Regions from separate parts of the Arthrobacter zhaoxinii genome, predicted to be linked through region 1. Evidence: predicted binding sites of a transcription regulator. Region 1 holds the regulator's gene; each other region holds the start of a gene.
The links. Region 1 encodes LexA, which represses DNA repair genes until DNA is damaged. Its sites were predicted from a motif close to TCGAACANNTGTTCGA; they were not measured.
Positions count from the first base shown of each region.

Region 2: a site for LexA is predicted at 4,976-4,991, ahead of uvrA (excinuclease ABC subunit UvrA). Genes of this name have one in related genera too.
Region 3: a site for LexA is predicted at 1,586-1,601, ahead of N2K95_RS07900 (DUF222 domain-containing protein). Genes of this name have one in related genera too.

Region 1 covers NZ_CP104275.1:1,217,379-1,223,777, reverse strand. The annotation lists gene hisB (imidazoleglycerol-phosphate dehydratase HisB) at 1-446, opposite strand, end outside; gene N2K95_RS05710 (histidinol-phosphate transaminase) at 615-1,715, opposite strand; gene N2K95_RS05705 (LysM peptidoglycan-binding domain-containing protein) at 1,778-2,164, opposite strand; gene lexA (transcriptional repressor LexA) at 2,589-3,383, shown strand; gene N2K95_RS05695 (ATP-dependent DNA helicase) at 3,509-5,554, opposite strand; gene hflX (GTPase HflX) at 5,547-6,399, opposite strand, start outside.
Region 2 covers NZ_CP104275.1:1,769,770-1,776,168, forward strand. The annotation lists gene N2K95_RS08260 (MBL fold metallo-hydrolase) at 1-638, opposite strand, end outside; gene N2K95_RS08265 (ABC transporter ATP-binding protein) at 712-2,445, shown strand; gene N2K95_RS08270 (ABC transporter ATP-binding protein) at 2,442-4,391, shown strand; gene N2K95_RS08275 (GntR family transcriptional regulator) at 4,401-4,817, shown strand; gene uvrA (excinuclease ABC subunit UvrA) at 5,019-6,399, shown strand, end outside.
Region 3 covers NZ_CP104275.1:1,678,807-1,685,205, reverse strand. The annotation lists gene N2K95_RS07905 (glycosyltransferase) at 1-830, shown strand, start outside; gene N2K95_RS07900 (DUF222 domain-containing protein) at 1,660-3,237, shown strand; gene N2K95_RS07895 (L-threonylcarbamoyladenylate synthase) at 3,379-3,999, shown strand; gene N2K95_RS07890 (alkaline phosphatase) at 4,149-6,399, shown strand, end outside.

The sequences.
Region 1 (6,399 bases):
AACACGTGGCGGGTCAGCGACCCGGTGAAGTGTCCGCCGATCAGGTGGTATTCCTGGCCGGCAGGCTCCCCGGAGTGCACCAGGTACGGCCGCCCGGAAATATCGACCACGGCGTTGGCCAGCGCCTCGTCCAGCGGCACGGTGGCTTCACCGAACCGCCGGATGCCGGCCTTGGTGCCGAGCGCGGTCTTCAGCGCCTCGCCGATGCTGATCGCAATGTCCTCCACGGTGTGGTGGACGTCGATATGTGTGTCGCCGGTGGCCCGCACCGTGAGGTCCATCAGGGAGTGCTTGGCCAGCGCCGTCAGCATGTGGTCATAGAACGGCACCGAGGTGCTGATGTCGGCGCGGCCGGTGCCGTCCAGGTCCAGCTCGACAATGACGGACGATTCGCTGGTGGTCCGCTCTAGGCGGGCGGTGCGTCCGGTGGCGGTCTCCACAGTCATGGGGTTCCTTCACGAAGATCGGGGTCGGGGCAATAGGCAAAGCCCCGGCAGGTCATCAGTTTAGTCCCGAACGCGCCGACTCCCCGAAACCGCCGCCATCGAGGGACATGGAGGGTGCGCGGCCGGGTTCCGGCCTGCGCAGCCCGGAGTGTCCCTTCGGCGGGCGGCTCAGGCCGGCAGCAGTTGCCGCAGCGTGTCCAGGAACGCGGTGGTTTCGGCCTCGGTGCCTGCCGTGACGCGCAGGTGGCCTTTGATGCCGACGTCCCGGACCAGGACCCCTGCTTCGAGCAGCCCTTCCCACACGGCGCGGGGGTTTTCCAGTCCGCCGAACAGGACGAAGTTGGAATCCGACGGTGCCGGTTCCAGCCCGAGTCCGCGCAGTTCCGCTACGATCCGGTCCCGCTGGCCCTTGATGTCCTCGACGTTGGAGAGCAGCGCGTCGGCATGGGTGAGGGCGGCATTCGCAGTCGCCTGCGTGATTGCCGACAGGTGGTAGGGCAGCCGGACCAGGCGCAGGGCGTCGGCGATCTGGGGTGCCGCCGCGAAGTAGCCGATGCGGGCGCCCGCCAGGGCAAAGGCCTTGGACATGGTGCGGGAGATGATCAGCCGCTCCCGTCCGGGGAGCAGCTGCAGGGCGCTGGGGGTGTCCGCGTGGGAGAACTCCGCGTACGCCTCGTCGACAATAACGACGGCGTTGGAGGCTTCGCCTGCCTCGTAGGCCGCTTCAATGACGTCCAGCCCGAGTGCGGTTCCGGTCGGATTGTTGGGCGTGCAGAGGATCACGATGTTGGGTGCCTGTGCCCGGATCTGCTCCGCTGCCGAGTCCGCGCTGAGGGAGAAGTCGGATTCCCTCGTGCCGGTGACGTAGGTAGTGCCGGTGCCGCTGGAGAGCAGCGGGTACATGGAGTACGTGGGAGGAAAGCTCATGGCTGTCCGGCCGGGTCCGCCGAAGGCCTGAAGGATCTGCTGCAGGACCTCATTGGAGCCGTTGCCGGCCCAGATATTCTCCGCCGCCAGTCCGTGCCCAAGATATTTGGCCAGGTTTTCTCGCAGCTGGGTGAATTCGCGGTCCGGATACCGGTTCAGGCCGCCGACTACCGATTCGATTTCGGCCATGATTGCCCGGCGCACATGCCCGGGCAGTCCATGGGTATTTTCGTTGACGTTCAGCAGGACCGGCACATCCAGCTGCGGAGCGCCGTACGGGGTCAGGCCGCGCAGATCATCGCGCAGGGGAAGTCGGTTCAGGTTTTCCAGCTGTTCGTTCACCACTACAGCTTAGGACCTTCCACCGGGACGGTGCACTGAGGTTGCCCTGAGGGCGGAACCGGTTACCGCGAGACCGGGACGTACAGCTGGCGTCCGGCGGGGACAGTGGTATCGGCCAGGTTGTTGAGTTCCACAATGTCGGCGACGACGGTGCGGGGATCCTGTTCCGGAGCGAATTCGGTGGCCAGCGACCACAGGGAGTCTCCGGCGGAAACACTCACCTGGATGGCGCGGGTCTCTTCGGGCGAGCCTCCGGACGCCATGGCCGGGGCTGTGAAGAACCCGATGAAGGCCAGCAGGGCAGCGGCCGCGAGCATCAGGGGCACGCCCACCAGGACCAGCCTGCCGCGGCGGGTGAGGCGCAGCCGTGCGGATTCCCGGGCAGCCGCCTCGGGCGCAACGCTCCGGGCCGGCGTGATGGTGGTAAAGGGAAGTACGTGTACTGACATGTCAATACCTTTCCGGTCCGAAGTGCTGCTGTGCCGGTCCCGGACCTTCCCGCACTAGCACCGGAAAAACACCCTGGATCGAAACTGCATTCGAACATCTGGTTGGCCCGCCGAGGTGTCGGTGGGCCGTACTCGAACGTATGTTCTAAGTTGTACTCGAACATTTCTAGCACTTATCTACGAACATTGTCGAGACTCGCTCGAATATATGTTTGAAAATTCCTTTGCGCTCCCCTAGCGTTGAACCTGTTGGAAGCGGCTGGAACCAACTAACCATCCGCCACTGACAAAACAGCCCGGCGCATAAACAGCCGAACCCCGCACGAAAAAGACCTCCGCACGAAGAATCACCGCAGAACACACCTGATATACCGCTAGAACCATCCGGCCCGCGTCCACGGGCCGATTGTGAAGGGAAGCCGACGTGGCCCGTGTTACCAATGGCAGCACCCCCTCCCCTGCCGCGCCGTCGCCGGCAGGCCGCACCAAGGGGCTGACCGCCCGTCAGACCAAGATCCTGGAGACGATTCAGCGTTCGGTGAACGCCAACGGATACCCGCCGTCCATGCGGGAAATCGGTGACATTGTCGGTCTCGCCAGCCTTTCCAGCGTCACCCACCAGCTGAGCCAGCTGGAGAAGCTGGGGTATATCCGCCGGGATCCCAAGCGCCCCCGCGCAATGGAAATCCTCGTCCCGCTCCTGCTCCGCGATGCCCCCGCACGCCGAAGCAACGCCGGTGCGGCAGAGGCAGGCACCACGCGGGCGCCTGCGGAGGCGAACGGCGCCGCTGAGGGAAGCGGCAAGGCCGCAGCAAAGAGCGTCTCCGACCTCACCACCGCAATTGACACGGCCATGGTTCCGCTGGTCGGACGGATCGCCGCCGGCGGTCCCATCCTCGCGGACCAGCAGGTCGAAGAGATGGTTCCCCTTCCGCGCCAGCTCGTCGGGCACGGCGACCTCTTTATGCTCCGCGTCGCCGGCGACTCCATGGTGGATGCGGCCATCTGCGACGGCGACTGGGTGGTTGTGCGGCGTCAGCCCACCGCTGAAAACGGTGACATTGTTGCGGCCCTGCTCGAGGATGAAGCCACGGTGAAAACCTTCCGGCAGCGCAACGGACACACCTGGCTGCTGCCTCAGAACACCCGCTACGAGCCGATCCTCGGCGACGAAGCCACCATCATGGGCAAGGTCGTATCGGTCATGCGTTCGCTCTAGACGCTCTGGGACAGCCCGTACGAAGCAAACAAAAAGCAGCGCCGCCGGCAACTTCCTGCCGGCGGCGCTGCTTTTTTGTTCTGCGTTCCTGCCCTGCCCGGGTTTCCATCCTGCCGGGGCAGCGGCTACTTCTTCGAGCCCGCCGGTTCCGCCGCGAGCCGCTGCAAGGCCTGGAGCACCACGGAACGGTCGGTGGTTGACCAGAAGGGCGGCAGGGCCGCGCGCAGGAAACTGCCGTAGCGGGCGGTGGCGAGGCGTGAGTCCAGGATGGCCACGACTCCCCTGTCACCGGAGGCGCGGATCAGCCGGCCGGCTCCCTGGGCCAGCCGGACGGCGGCATGGGTGGCTGAGACGCTCATGAAGCCGTTTCCGCCGGCCTTCGCGACCGCCCGGGTCCGGGCGGTCATCAGGGGATCGTCGGGGCGCGGGAACGGAATCCGGTCAATGATCACCAGCCGGCATGACGCTCCCGGAACGTCCACGCCCTGCCACAGCGACATGGTTCCGAACAGGCAGGTCGCGTCGTCGTCGGCAAACTGCTGGACCAGGGCGGACATGGTGGATTCCCCCTGGCAGAGGATCGGGAAGTCCACCCGTGACCGCAGGACATCGGCGGCTTCCTCCGCCGCCCGGCGGGAGGAGAACAACCCCAAAGCGCCGCCGCCCGAGGCCTTGATCAGCGCCTCCAGTTCATCCAGCTGCTCTTCAGACGTACCGCGTCCGGGTTTCGGCAGGTCCTTCGCCACGTACAGGACGCCCTGCCGGGGATAGTCAAAGGGGCTTCCGACGTCGGTGCCGGTCCATTTCGGCGCACCGGTGCCCAGCAGTCCCAGGGCTCCGGCGACGGGACCGAATTCCGCGCCGATGGCCAGGGTGGCCGAGGTCAGCACCACGGTGTGCCCGTCAAACAGGCCTTCGCGCAGCCGCCCGGCTACGGACAGCGGCGCGACGTTGATGGTGGGCGCGGCATCTTCTTCCGGCGCGGTGTAACCGGCCCCGGGAGAGAAGGTGCTGGCACGCGAGGCCCAGAGCACCTCCCCTGAATTCACTGCGTCCAGGATGCGTTCGCACAGTTCCAGGACCGCCATCAGCCGGGAGCGTGCCATCTGGCGGCCGCCGTCAACGGAGTCGGAGCCTTCGGGCTTGGAATCGGACAGGGCAGTACGGCAGGCTTCCCGCACCTGTCCGAGCACCAGTTCCTGGTCTTCGGACAGTCCTGCCGCCAGCAGGCCCGAGGGGACCGGTGCGAACACCAGGTCGAAGGCCCGTCCGGCAGCGGCCAGGGGCTCCATGGTCGCGGAAGTGTGCTTGCGTGCGGCGGAAACCGCTGCGGAGATGATGGTCCCTGAGAGCTGCCCGGTGACGGCGCCGGTGACCCGGTCCTGCAGTTCATGGGCCTCGTCGATCACCACCACGTCATAGTCGGGCAGGACCGCGAGGCCTTCGAAGGCGCTGATCGCCAGCATGGCGTGGTTGGTGATCACCAGATCCGCTTCGGCGGCCTTGGCCCGGGCACGTTCGCTGAAGCACAGCTCGGCAACCGGGCACTTCTGGGCGCCCAGACACTCCATCGAGGTGACGGACACCTGGCGCCAGGCCTTGTCGCTGACGCCCGGCAGCAGCTCGTCGCGGTCTCCGGTTTCCGTCTCCTGTGCCCATTCCTGCAGCCGGACGACGTCGCGCCCCAGGGCGGAGCTCGGTCCGGCGGTCGGTGCCGGGTGCGAAACGGCCTGCTCGTCGCCCAGCAGGAACAGCGTCCCGGCTTCGTCTTCTTCCGGGAAGCCGCCGCCGGTCTTGTGCAGGCAGACGTAGTTGCTGCGGCCCTTGAGCAGGGCAACATCAACCTCCCGCGGAAGCTTCGGCTCGAGGGTCTTCAGCAGGCGCGGGAGGTCACGTCCCACAATCTGGGACTGCAGGGCGAGGGTGGCGGTGGAGACCAGTGCAGGCTTGTCGCTCTCCAGGGCATGCGCAATCAGCGGCACCAGATAGGCCAGGGACTTGCCTGTGCCGGTTCCGGCCTGGACCAGCAAGTGGTCGCCGGACTCGATGGCCTCAGCCACCTGCCGGGCCATCTCATGCTGGCCCGGGCGGTTTTGCCCGCCCATGGCAGAAACCGCTGTATCAAGCAGTTCGAGGACCTGCGCAGGCCCCTGTGTGCCCTTCCTACCCATGGGCCACGAACGGCTCCAGCTCCGCTGCCAGCCCTTCACGAACCCTGACGTGCAGCCGGGTGCCGGCCTCGCCGTGCTCCAGTGCCAGGATTTCCGCGTCCTGCTGGTGGAGCCGGGAAACGACGTCGCCCCGCTCGTAAGGCACCAGCAGTTCCAGGTCCACGCCGGGACGAGGAATGCCCTCGGAGATCGCCTGCAGCAGCTCGGGGATGCCTTCGCCGGTGCGGGCGGACACCACGACGTGCCGGGACTCGCGCTGACGGAGCCGTTCGAGCACGAACGGATCCGCGGCGTCGGCCTTGTTCAGCACGATGATCTCCGGAATCTTGCGCGCATCAACCTCGCTCAGGACGGTGCGGACGGCCGCGATCTGGCCCTCCGGATCCGGGTGCGAGGCATCGACCACGTGCAGGATGAGATCGGCGTCGGCCACTTCCTCCAGCGTTGAGCGGAAGGCTTCAACCAGCTGGGTGGGCAGCGACCGGACGAAGCCGACCGTGTCTGCCAGCGTGTAACCGATGCCGTCTTCGGTCTGGGCCTTGCGGATGGTGGGGTCCAGGGTGGCGAACAGCGCGTTCTCCACCAGCACCCCGGCGTCGGTGAGCCGGTTCAGCAGCGAGGACTTGCCGGCGTTGGTGTAGCCGGCAATGGCTACTGAGGGCACCGAGTTGCGGTGACGGTTGGCCCGCTTGGTTTCGCGTGCCGGCTTCATGGCGGCGATTTCGCGGCGCAGCTTGGCCATCCGGGTGCGGATCTTCCGGCGGTCCAGTTCAATCTTGGTTTCGCCGGGGCCGCGCGAGCCCATGCCGGCGCTGGCGCTGCCGACCTGGCCGCCTGCTTGGCGG
Region 2 (6,399 bases), 550 kb from region 1:
TACCAGCCGCGCTCTTTCCACTCCCGCAGGTGCGGCCGCTCGGCGCCCAGGGTGGTGCCGGCGCCGTGACCGGGGTGCACCACGGTGTCATCCGGCAGATAATCGAACACACGTTCGAATACGTCGCGGTACAGCTGCGCAAAGCGCTCCGGATCCTTCTGCGTGTTGCCCAGCCCGCCGGGGAAGAGGGAATCTCCGGTGAACAGGTGGGCGGGGCCGTGCGGGTCCCGGTAGAGCAGGGCCACGGAGCCCGGGGTGTGGCCGCGCAGCGAGATCGCCTCCAGCTCAAAGTCGGGGAACGTGCCGGTGTCCCCGTGGTCCAGGGGAACAACCGTGGGCACCTCAATGTCGGGAATGTCCGCCGTGCCGGCTGCGGTCCGCGCGCCGGTGGCCGCCACCGTTTCGGCGAGCGCCCGGACGTGGTCCCAGTGGCTGTGCGTGGTGATGACCAGTTCCAGCTTCGCCGGAACCGCGGCATCCTGCGCCCCGTCGGCCAGCAGCCGCTGGATGGCGGGGAAGTCGGCGGCGGCGTCGATAAGCACCTGCGCGCCGGACGCCTTCCCGGTGAGCAGGTAGACGTTGTTGTCCATGTCGCTGACGGACACGCTGCGGATAGTGATGTTCTCCAGATCCTCCATTCGGCCAGTCTAGCGAGGCACTCGGCGCAGGGGACCTATTGTCTGCGCTCGCGGACGGGCGTACGTTGCAAGGATGCTTCTGAGGCTGGTCCGGGAAAACCTCGCCCCCTACAAAGGCGCGGTGGCCGCCGTCGTTCTCCTGCAGCTGCTGCAGACCGTAGCCACGCTGTATCTGCCCACCCTGAACGCCGACATCATTGACCGCGGTGTGGTCACCGGGGATACCGGCGTCATCATGCAGGTAGGCGGATGGATGCTTGCCGTCACGGCGGGCCAGGTCGTGTGTTCGGTTGCGGCCACCTATCTTGCCTCCCGGGTGGCCATGAGCGCCGGCCGGAATATCCGGGCAGCGCTGTTCACCAACGTGGAGACCTTCTCCTCCCGGGAAGTCGGCCTGTTCGGGCCGCCGTCACTGATCACCCGCACCACCAATGATGTGCAGCAGGTGCAGATGACGCTGCTGATGACCTTCACCATGATGGTCTCGGCTCCCATCATGGGCGTGGGCGGGGTCCTGCTGGCCCTGAACCAGGACATTCCGCTCTCCGGCATCCTGCTGCTGATCCTGCCCGCCCTGTTCCTGGTGATCGGGCTGGTCCTGCGGAGGCTGATTCCCCTGTTCCGGCGGGCCCAGCGGCAGATCGACAGGGTCAACTCGGTGCTGCGGGAACAGATCATGGGCATCAGCGTCATCCGGGCCTTCATCCGGGAGCACTCCGAGCAGGACCGCTTCGCCGGAGCGAACAGGGACCTCACTCAGACCCAGCTGCGGGTCAGCCAGCTGCTGGCCCTGCTGTTTCCCGCCGCCATGCTGGTCGCCAACCTCGCCACGGTCGCGGTGGTCTGGTTCGGCGCCTTCCGGATCGACGCCGGACAGATGCAGATCGGTGCGCTCACCGCCTTTATTGCCTACATCATGCAGATCCTCGTGGCCGTCATGATGTCCATGTTCATGATCATGATGCTTCCCCGCGCCGCGGTGTGTGCCGAACGCATCTTCGAGGTGCTGGATACCCGCACCAGCGTCTCCGATGCCCCCGGGGCGGGAGAGCTGGCGTACGACGGCGGACGGCTCACCTTTACGGATGTCGGCTACAGCTACCCGGGGGCGGAGGATCCGGTGCTGTTCAACCTCAGCTTCGAAGCCCTGCCGGGGGAGACCACCGCCATCATCGGTTCCACCGGGGCAGGGAAGACCACACTGCTGCATCTGGTTCCGCGGCTGCTCGACTCCACATCCGGCAGCATCGCCGTGGACGGGCAGGACATTGCCGGGGTCACGCTCTCCTCACTGCGGCGCGGCATCGGCCTCGTGCCGCAGCGGGCGTACCTGTTCAGCGGCACCATTGCCTCGAACCTGCGCTTCGGCCGGCCGGAGGCCACCGACGCTGAACTCTGGGAGGCGCTGGAGACCGCGCAGGCGGCGGACTTCGTGCGGACGTCCGAGGGAGGACTGGACCACCGCGTGGAGCAGGGCGGGTCCAACTTCTCCGGGGGACAGCGCCAACGCCTGGCCATTGCCCGGGCTCTGGTGGTCCGGCCGTCCATTTACCTGTTCGATGACAGCTTCTCCGCCCTCGACTTCGCCACCGACGCCCGGCTGCGGGCGGCGCTGAAGCCGCAGACCCGGAACGCAACGGTCATCGTGGTCGCCCAGCGGGTGAACACCATCACCGACGCCGCCCGGATCATCGTGCTGGAGGAAGGACGGATAGCGGGGCAGGGAACCCATGCCGAGCTGATGGAGTCCTCGGACACCTACCGGGAGATCGTCGCGTCGCAGCTGACCGCGGAGGAAGTCGCATGAGCACCCCGGGGGTACGGGGACGCCCGGGGGCTCCTGCAACGGCCAGGCCGGAGAACTTTGCCGCCAGTGTCCGGCCGATCCTGGGGCTGATGGCACCGGACCGGGTACGGGTGGCGGCGGTACTGGCTGCCGCCGTCGTCTCCGTGGCGCTCGCGGTCAGTGCACCGAGGATCCTGGGGGAGGCCACCAACGTCATCTTCGACGGGTTCATCGGGCAGTCCCTGCCGGCGGGGATGTCCAAGGACGCCCAGGTACAGATGCTGCGGGACTCGGGGGAGGGGGAACTGGCGGACATGCTTGCCGTCATGGACGTGGTCCCCGGGCAGGGGCTGGACTTCGCCCGGCTCGGCGGCATCCTGCTCGGCGTGCTGGGAATCTACCTCGCGGCGTTCGCGTTCGGCTGGTTCCAGGCACGGGTGACCGCCCGAGTTGTCCAGAACGCCATGTACCGGCTGCGCCGCGACGTCGACGGCAAACTGTTCGGCCTGCCCATGTCCCACTTCCAGCAGCAGTCACGCGGCGACGTCCTGAGCCGCGTCACCAATGACATCGACAACCTGGCCCAGACCCTCTCGCAGAGCCTGACCCAGATTGTCACCTCGGTCCTGACCATCATCGGCGTGCTGGCAATGATGGTCTCCATTTCCCCGCTGCTGGCCCTGATCGCCGTGATCACCGTGCCGGTCTCCGCCCTGGTCACCGTGCTCATTGCCCGGCGCTCGCAGGCGGAGTTCAAGACCCAGTGGAAATCCACCGGCGAGGTGAACGGCTACATCGAGGAAATGTTCACCGGCCAGGATGTTGTGAAGGCCTTCGGCCAGCAGGAACGGGTGATCGAGGGATTCGCACCGGCCAACCACCGCCTGTACCGCTCCGCGTTCCGCGCGCAGTTCGTCTCGGGCATCATCATGCCGGCGATGATGTTCATCTCGAACCTCAACTATGTGGCGGTGGCCGTGGTCGGCGGCCTGCAGGTGGCGGGCGGGCAGCTGTCCATCGGCGGCGTGCAGGCCTTCGTGCAGTACAGCCGTCAGTTCAGCCAGCCGCTGGGCCAGCTCGGCGGGCTGATCAACATGCTCCAGTCCGGCGTCGCCTCCGCGGAACGCGTGTTCGCGCTGCTGGATGCCAGGGAGCAGGATCCGGACCCCGAGCGGCCCGAACACCTCGAGGCCGTCCGGGGACGGGTGGCCTTTGAAGACGTGTCCTTCAGTTACAGCCCCGACGCGCCGCTCATCCGGGATCTGTCCTTCACTGCCGAGCCGGGGCAGACCGTGGCTATCGTGGGCCCCACCGGCGCCGGCAAGACCACCCTGGTCAATCTCCTGATGCGGTTCTACGAGGTGGACGCCGGCCGCATCACGATCGACGGCGTGGACACTGCCCGGCTCGCCCGCGAGGAACTGCGCAGCCACATCGGCATGGTGCTCCAGGACGCCTGGCTGTTCGAGGGCACCGTCCGGGAGAACCTGGTCTACGGCGCACCCGGCGCCACCGAGGAGCAGATTGTCGCTGCGGCGCAGGCCACCCACGTGGACCACTTCGTCCGTTCCCTGCCGGAGGGCTACGACACCGTGCTCGGCTACGACGGCGGGGCGCTCAGCCAGGGCCAGCGGCAGCTGCTGACCATCGCCCGGGCCTGGCTTTCGAACCCGTCCATCCTGGTGCTGGACGAAGCGACCAGTTCCGTGGACACCCGCACCGAAGTCGCGATCCGGCTGGCCATGAACGCCCTGCGGCAGGACCGCACCAGCTTCGTGATTGCCCACCGCCTGTCCACCATCCGGGACGCGGACATCATCCTGGTGGTTCGGGACGGGCAGATCGTGGAGCAGGGACCGCATGAGACACTGCTGGCGGCGGAGGGCTTCTACTCCGAGCTCTACCGCTCCCAGTTCGCCGGCCCGGCGGAGACCGCGGAGGAGCCTGCCGATCCTGCCGGGCATTAGCATTGCAGCATGACGCCTGACACAAAGCCCGGATCCGACGCACCCCCTGCCGGCAACGACCCCGGCGTGCTGGCAAAGGTCCGGATAGACGCTTCCAGCTCGGTTCCCCCATATGAACAGCTGCGCCTGCAGATCCTGGACAGCGTGAATGACGGCCGCCTCGCCGTCGGAACGCGGCTGCCTCCGGTCCGTGCCCTGGCCGGACACCTGGGACTAGCGGTGAACACCGTGGCGAAGGCCTACCGCGAACTGGAGCAGGCGCAGGTGGTCACCACCCGGTCCCGCGCCGGCACGGTCATCGCCGCGAACGGTGACAGCAGCCGCGGCCGGGTGGCCGAAGCCGCCGCCGCGTATGCCGAGACGGTACGGGCCAACGGCGTCTCGGATGACGATGCTGTTTCCCTCGTGCGGGCTGCCCTGGGCTAGGCGGTTTCCGGCACGGCATCCCACTCGGTGGTGCTCCTGGTGCTGGTGGGACCTCAGGAGAACCTCCAGCCCCAAACCGTGGGACCCCGTGCGCGTGCGAGGGAGCCCCGGCAGCTCCGTCCACCCGATCCGCTTCGCCCGCGGCGAAACCCGGGGGGTCGAATACTTTTTCGAATCGGCGTTTGAACTAGAGTGGAAAACGTGCCTAAATCGACTCTTCCGACGGCGGACACCACGTTCGTGCCGCATAAAGCCAATGACCTTTCCCGTCTGGTAGTGAAAGGCGCGCGCGAGCACAACCTCCGCAACGTTGACCTGGACCTTCCGCGGGACGCCATGATCGTCTTCACCGGCCTGTCCGGTTCGGGCAAATCCTCCCTGGCGTTCGACACCATCTTCGCCGAGGGCCAGCGCCGCTACGTCGAGTCCCTCTCCGCGTACGCGCGCATGTTCCTGGGCCAGGTGGACAAGCCCGACGTCGACTTCATCGAGGGCCTCTCGCCCGCCGTCTCGATCGACCAGAAGTCCACCAGCAAGAACCCGCGCTCCACGGTCGGCACCATCACCGAGATCCACGACTACATGCGCCTGCTCTGGGCCCGTGTGGGCCGCCCCTTCTGCCCGGTGTGCGGCGAGCCCGTCAGCCGGCAGACGCCGCAGCAGATCGTGGACCAGCTCCTCGAACTGGAAGAGGGCACCCGCTTCCAGATCCTTGCCCCGGTGGTCCGCGGACGGAAGGGCGAATTCGTCGATCTGTTCAAGGAACTCGCCGCCAAGGGATACTCCCGTGCCCGGGTGGACGGCAAGCAGATCCAGCTGTCCGAACCGCCGAAGCTCGGCAAGCAGTACAAGCACAACATCGAAGTGGTCGTGGACCGCCTGGTGGCCAAGGACGGCATCCGGCAGCGGCTCACGGACTCCGTGGAAACCGGACTCGGTCTTGCCGACGGGCGCGTAGTGGTGGACTTCGTGGACCTGCCCGAGGACAGCAGCGAACGTACCCGCACCTTCTCCGAGAACCTCGCCTGCCCGAACGAGCACCCGCTGGCCATCGACGAAATCGAACCGCGGTCCTTCTCCTTCAACAACCCGTTCGGCGCCTGCCCGGTCTGCACCGGCATCGGCTCCCGGCTGGAAGTGGACGAGGACCTGATCATTCCGGACCCCTCCAAGTCCCTGGCCGAGGGTGCCATCGCCCCGTGGTCCCTGGGCACCGCCACCACGGAGTACTGGAACCGGCTGCTCGACGGCCTGGCCAAGGACATGGGCTTCTCCATGGATACCCCCTGGAAGAAGCTCCCGGCCAAGGTGCGCGAGGCAGTGCTCCACGGCAAGGACCACAAGGTAGTGGTCCAGTACCGGAACCGCTTCGGCCGCGAACGCAAGTACAGCACCGGCTTCGAAGGCGTCATCCAGTACATCCACCGCAAGCATGAGGAAACCGAGTCGGACCACGCCCGCGACCGGTACGAAGAGTACATGCGGGAAATTGCCTGCCCCGAGTGCGGGGGAGCGCGCCTGAACCCGGCATCCCTGTCCGTGCTGATCAACGGCCGCAACATCGCGGAGATCAGCGCCCTGC
Region 3 (6,399 bases), 460 kb from region 1:
GGCACCCCGAGTGCCGAAACGGCAAAGTCAACGGCGTCCTCACCGGCGTCGACATGGCCGAGGCTGAATACCTCGTGATTGCCGACGACGACGTCCGCTACACCCCGGAGCAGCTGGAAAGAATCTGCGCCCTCCTGGGGGATGCCGACGTCGTCCGTCCGCAGAACTACTTTGTTTCGCCGCCTCCCGTGCGCTCGTCGCTGCCGTCCTCCGTACCGTCTTCCGTGCGCCCTCGCCCTCCCCTGCCGTGGCACGCCCGGTGGGACACCGGCCGGACCCTGCTGAACCGTGCGTTCGGCGCCGACTACCCGGGAACGCTCGCGGTGCGGACAGAGGTGCTTCGGCGGACGGGCGGTTACAGCGGGGACGCATTGTTCGAGAATCTCGAGCTGTTGCGCACTGTCCGTGCGGCCGGCGGAACCGAGGTGCGCGCCGACGACCTGTTTGTTGCCCGGCTTCCCTCCTCCACGTCGCAGTTCTTCCGGCAGCGGGTACGCCAGGCCTATGACGATCTGGCCCAGCCTCTGCGGTTGGCTGCCGAGCTGTCTCTGCTCCCGGTGCTTTTGCGCAGCGCCCGCAGGCCTCGACGACTGGCGGCTCTTTCTGCTGCCGTTGCCGCAGCGGCCGAATTTGGACGCCGACGCAACGGCGGGCGGCAGGTGTTCGGGCCGACGTCGGCCCTTTGGGCTCCGTTGTGGATTCTCGAGCGGGCGGTGTGTGTCTGGCTCGCGGTGCAGTGGCGGCTGCGCGGCGGGGTGCCGTATTCCGGTGTGCGGCTGAAGACTGCAGCGCATTCGGTCCGCCGGATCCGACGGCGAATGCTGGGCTAAGCCCCTGGGTTCCTGCGAGCGCGTGCTGCGAGCGCTGCGGGGCTTGCTGCGGGGTTTGCTGCCGGGTTTATGGAGTACCTCTTAGTGGTGTTGGGGAGAGCAACTCACCGAGTCAGGGCCGTAGATCGCCTGGAGGTGTTTGGCTCGGGGGTTGGCCGGTTGCCTTGGTCGGGTTGTCTTGGTCAGGTGCGTGTCGCGGTTCCTGTCGCGCGTTGGTTTCGGTGCTGCGAGCGCGAGCGGACATTCCCTGCGCAAGGGCTCTCCAAGAGCAGGTTAGATCCGCGGGTCAGTACGCCCGGCCCACTCCTACGGAATAGCGCAGCGTGGAGCTCCACGGTTAACGGCGGGTCGAAGGAGTAGCCAGGCTGGATTTGGCCTCCCGCGCCGGGTTTGGCCTCCCGCACCGGGGATGGGATTCCCGGACCCGGCATGGGACTCCCCCGGGGCCCGGCAGGGCTCGGATTCAGCTGAAGTGCCGGCGGCCGCGGGCTCCGTGCCCCTGCACGCCGCACTCGCACCAGCGTCGGCAGCGGCGTCGGCGTCGGCGTCGGGCATCGTACCGGCAGGACCTCCCTGCGCCGTACTGGCGGGCGTCGGTCACCGTGCCGGCGGCGTCGTCGTCGGGCACCGTGCCCCTCTACACCGTGCAGATCACCGGATTCCTGCCCCAACACGGAACACCACCCTCGGCCGGCAAAAACAGGTAGTACATCGCGTATTTAGTTCCTTCCTCTTGCCGTCCGGGACCGATAAACTCGAACACATTTTCGAATATTCACCTTCTCAACGGCACTACGGACCGGACAGGTCCTGTGTCAGCAGCGCGCTGGTGAATACGTGGGTTGGCGCGCTCAGCGACGAGAGCGAGACCGAACCCGCACAGCAGCCTGATGCCGAACTCATCGACCGGATACGTGCCCTTGAGGAATTGAAGGCAGCGGCATCGGCGGCACAGGCCCGAGCGGCTGCGGCGTTCGATGCCTCCCAGCGCCGAAAGCAGGCACTGGCGGAAGTGCCAAAGGACAAGCAGGGCTGTGGAGTGGCGTCGCAGATCGCTTTGGCCCGGAGGGAATCGGCTAACCGCGGCGGCCGGCTGCTGGGGTTCGCCAAGGCGCTGACGCAGGAAATGCCCTGCACCCTGCAGGCGCTGAGTCAGGGAAAGATCAGCGAGTGGCGGGCAACATTGCTGGTGCGGGAGACGGCGTGCCTCAGCGTCGAGGACCGGCAGCGTGTTGACCGGGAGGTAGCAGGGAATCCGGAGTTGCTGGAGACTCTGGGTGATCGGCAGATCATCTCCCGCGCCAGAACGGCGGCCTACCGTCTGGACCCGCGGGCCGCCGTGAACCGGGCCGCGAAGGCCGCCTCGGAACGTTTCGTGTCCTGCCGTCCGGCTCCGGACACCATGACCTACCTGACAGGCCTGCTCCCAGTCGCCCAGGGTGTAGGTGTATATGCTGCCCTGTCGAAGGAGGCTGACCGGCTCACCGCTGCCGGGGACGGCCGCACCCGGGGACAGATCATGGCGGACACCCTTGTAGGACGGATTACCGGCCAGGGACACCCGGACTCGATGAAGGTGGAGGTCCAGCTGGTGATGACGGACCGGACACTGCTCGCCGGAGAGTCGGAACCGGCATTCGTTCCCGGGTACGGCCCGGTTCCGGCGCAGTGGGCACGGGATCTTGTCCGGAGCCGGAGAAACGGCAAGGGCAAGAGTCGGGGTCAGGACAAGGGCCAAGGTCGGGGCCAGGGTCAGGACCGGACTCAGGAGAAGGGCCAGCAGGAGAGCCAGACTAAACGTAAGCAAGGTCGGGGGCAGGACAGGAACGTCCAGACCTTCATTCGCAGGTTGTATGCGGCTCCCGAAACCGGTGAGCTGGTGGCCATGGACGCAAGGGCACGCCTGTTCCCGACTTCCCTTGGCCGCTTCATCGCCGCACGGGATCAGACCTGCCGGATGCCGTGGTGTGGCGCACCAATCCGGCACTTCGACCACATCCGCCCGCACAGCAGGGGTGGTCCCACCAAAGCCGAAAACGGGCAGGGACTTTGCGAGGCGTGCAACCATGCCAAGGAAGCCCCCGGCTGGTCGGCCGAGGTCATCAAACCTCCGGGCACTGGGGGCATAGCAGGGGCATTGGGTGGTAACGGTGCAACAGGGGCAATCGGTGCGCCCGGTGCAATAGGTCCAACCAGTGCAACGGGCTCAGCAGGCGGGCCCGGAGTGGTCGGATCACCCGAACACACCGTGGAGACCTCCACCCCCACCGGGCACACCTACCGATCCACCGCGCCACCCTTGGTAGGCACGCGACCCTTGGTAGGCACGCCGCCCTTGGTAGGCGCACCGGAGGACTTCTCCGCCGTTGTTGAACGGGTGATGGCCGACCTGGTTTGGGCAGCATAGGCTGGCTCCCCCGGCGCTCGCCGACCCGACTCTGCCCGCCGACCTGCCCACCACCCTGCGACCCTGCCGGCCTGGAACCTCCGCAGGCAGCAGGGGTGGCGGTCTGTCCCGGACAGCGGCCGCCGCCGGTAGGCTGGTGGAATGGCCAGATACTTTGACGTACACCCGGACAATCCGCAGCCCAGGGCCATCAGCCAGATTGTGAACCTGCTCGAATCCGGCGGTTTGATCGCCTACCCCACCGACTCCTGCTACGCACTCGGGGTACAGCTGGGCAACCGCGAAGGGCTGGAACGGATCCGCCAGATCCGCCAGCTGGACGACAAGCACCACTTCACCCTGGTCTGCCGGAACTTCGCCCAGCTGGGACAGTTCGTGCAGCTGGACAATTCGGTGTTCCGCAGCATTAAGGCCGCCACCCCCGGAAGCTACACCTTCATCCTGCCCGCGGTTAAGGAAGTCCCCAAGTGGCTGCTCCAGCCTAAGAAGCGGACCGTCGGCGTACGCATCCCGGACAACACAGTGGTGCAGTCGATCCTGGACAGCCTCGGCGAACCGCTGCTCTCCAGCACGCTGCTGCTGCCCGGCGACGAAGATCCGATGACGCAGGGCTGGGAAATCAAGGAACGGCTGGACCACCAGGTGGATGCCGTCATCGATTCCGGGTTCTGCGGCCCGGATCCGACCACCGTCATCGACTTCTCCGGTGATTCCCCCGTGATCGTCCGGCGCGGAACCGGAGATCCAGCACCCTTCGAATAACCCCTGCGGCCGGTGACCTTTTATCGGTCCCTGCGGTTGACTCCACCCTGGCGCGCACTGAGTCTGGCACGCGTCAGGGGGAACCATCGCTAGGCACTCGCAGGGGAATCCACATGAAGAAAACGGCCACAACACTATCAACGGCGATATTGAGCATCTGCGTCCTGGCGGGATGCGGCGTAGGTACCGGACTTCCGGGCACAATCGGCGGACCAAGCGATCCAGCCGATTATCCCGGGCCCACCAAGACCTCCACACCAACTCCCACCACGACGCCCACCGGTACGCCGACGCCGACGTCGACGTCGACATCACCCGCCCCGACGCCCACCCCGTCGCCCACGCACGACGAAGGCGACGGGCACGACGGCGACGACGGCGGCCAGGGCAACGACGACGCCGTCAACGTGATCCTGATGGTCGGCGACGGCATGGGCACCGCGCAGCGGGACGCCATCCGGCTGGCCTCGGTGGGACTGACCGGAGAGCTGGCCATGGATTCGCTTCCCGAAGTGGGACGGGTACACACCAACTCCGCGGACCCCGGCACGTTTATCACTGACTCGGCCGCCGCCGCCACGGCCATGGCCGCCGGGGTGAAGACCTACAACGGTGCCATCGGCGTGGACCTGGACCAGCAGCCGGTCACCACGGCCCTGGAAGTCGCCGAACGGCTCGGAAAGTCCTCCGGCCTGGTCACCACGGCACAGGTCACGGATGCAACTCCCGCTGCCTTCGGCTCGCACGTGCTGGACCGGGATGAGCAGAGCGCCATCGCCGCCCAGTACCTGCGAAGCTCCCGCCCGGAAGTAATCCTGGGCGGCGGCGAGGACTACTGGTACCCCGCGGGAGACCCGGGCCGGCTTCCCGACAACCCGGCAGAAGACGAGTCCGAGGAGAGCGCCGGCACCGAGGGCAACCTCGTGGAAGAGGCCCAGGAGCAGGGATACGAATATGTCTGGGACCTGCCCGGCCTGCAGGCGGCACAGGGCGACATGCTGCTCGGACTGTTCGCCAACGAGGAAATGTTCCAATACGGAGACGACGTGGACGACGTCTACAACCCCACGGTTCCGCTGACCGAAATGACCCGGAAAGCCATTGACGTCCTGAACGGCAACCAGGACGACAACGGCTTCTTCCTGATGGTCGAGGAAGAAGGCATTGACGCGATGAGCCACGTCAACAACGGGGCGCTGACCATTGAGTCCGGCATCGAGTTCGACCGTTCCGTGACCCTGGCCAAGGAGTTCGCCGAGCAGGACGGGAACACCCTGCTGATCACCGTGGGCGACCACCAGACCGGCGGCATGACCATCGAACCCCTGGGCGACGACTCCAACCCGGACAGCCCCGTTCAGGAAGGACCGTTCGACGTCGCAGGCTCGGACCAGCAGTTCCAGATTGACTGGACCACAGGCGGCCACACGGGCGACGACGTCCCGCTGACCGCCATGGGGCCGGGCGCGGAAATGCTGACCGGCGTCTACGAGAACACCCGCATCTTCGACGTGATGGTCTCCGTCATGCGCTCCGGCACGGACCGCGACTTTGACCTCCAGTCCCACCGCGGCGGCCGGGGTGAAGTAACCGAAGAATCCCTGGCCGCTTTCGCGCACTCGCTGGAACTCGGCGTCACCACCTTGGAACTGGATGCCCATCTGACCGAGGACGGCCGGGTGATTGTCTGGCATGACGACATCATCCTGGACACGAAGTGCGCCGACACCGCGCCTGCGGTGGCCGGGGATCCGGAATATCCGTATGTGGGCGACCGCGTGGCGGACCTGAGCCTTGTGCAGCTCCAGACCCTGAACTGCGGCTACCAGCCGTTGCCGGGCTACCCGGAGCAGGATGTCGCGGAGGGCAACCGGATTGCGGAGCTGAGCGATGTCTATCGCCTCGCCCGGGAGTACCGGGCCCGCAAAATCCAGTTCAATGTCGAAACCAAGGTCGAGGATGGCCAGGCCGGCGGACCGCGCAGCGTCGCCCTGACCGAGGCAGTGGTGGACGTGGTCCGCGATGCGAACCGGGAGCGCCGCACCACCATCCAGTCCTTTGACTGGTCCACCCTGAACCTGCTCGAGCGGATCGCCCCGGAACTGACACGGGTGGCGCTGGCCGGCACCGCGGAGGATCTCGGCGTTGGCCAGCCCGGAGCTGCCCCGGAGCTGGGCGGAATCGACATTGACGACTTCGGCGGTTCCGTGGTCCGTGCCGCCCATGCCCAGGGCTATGACGTACTTTCCCCCGTTTTCACCACCGTCACGGCGGAGATGGTGGCCGACGCGCACAACCTCGGCATGACGGTGATTCCCTATACCGTCAACGAGGTGGCCGACATGCACCGGCTCATTGACCTGGGCGTGGACGGGATCATCACTGACTACCCCACCAGGC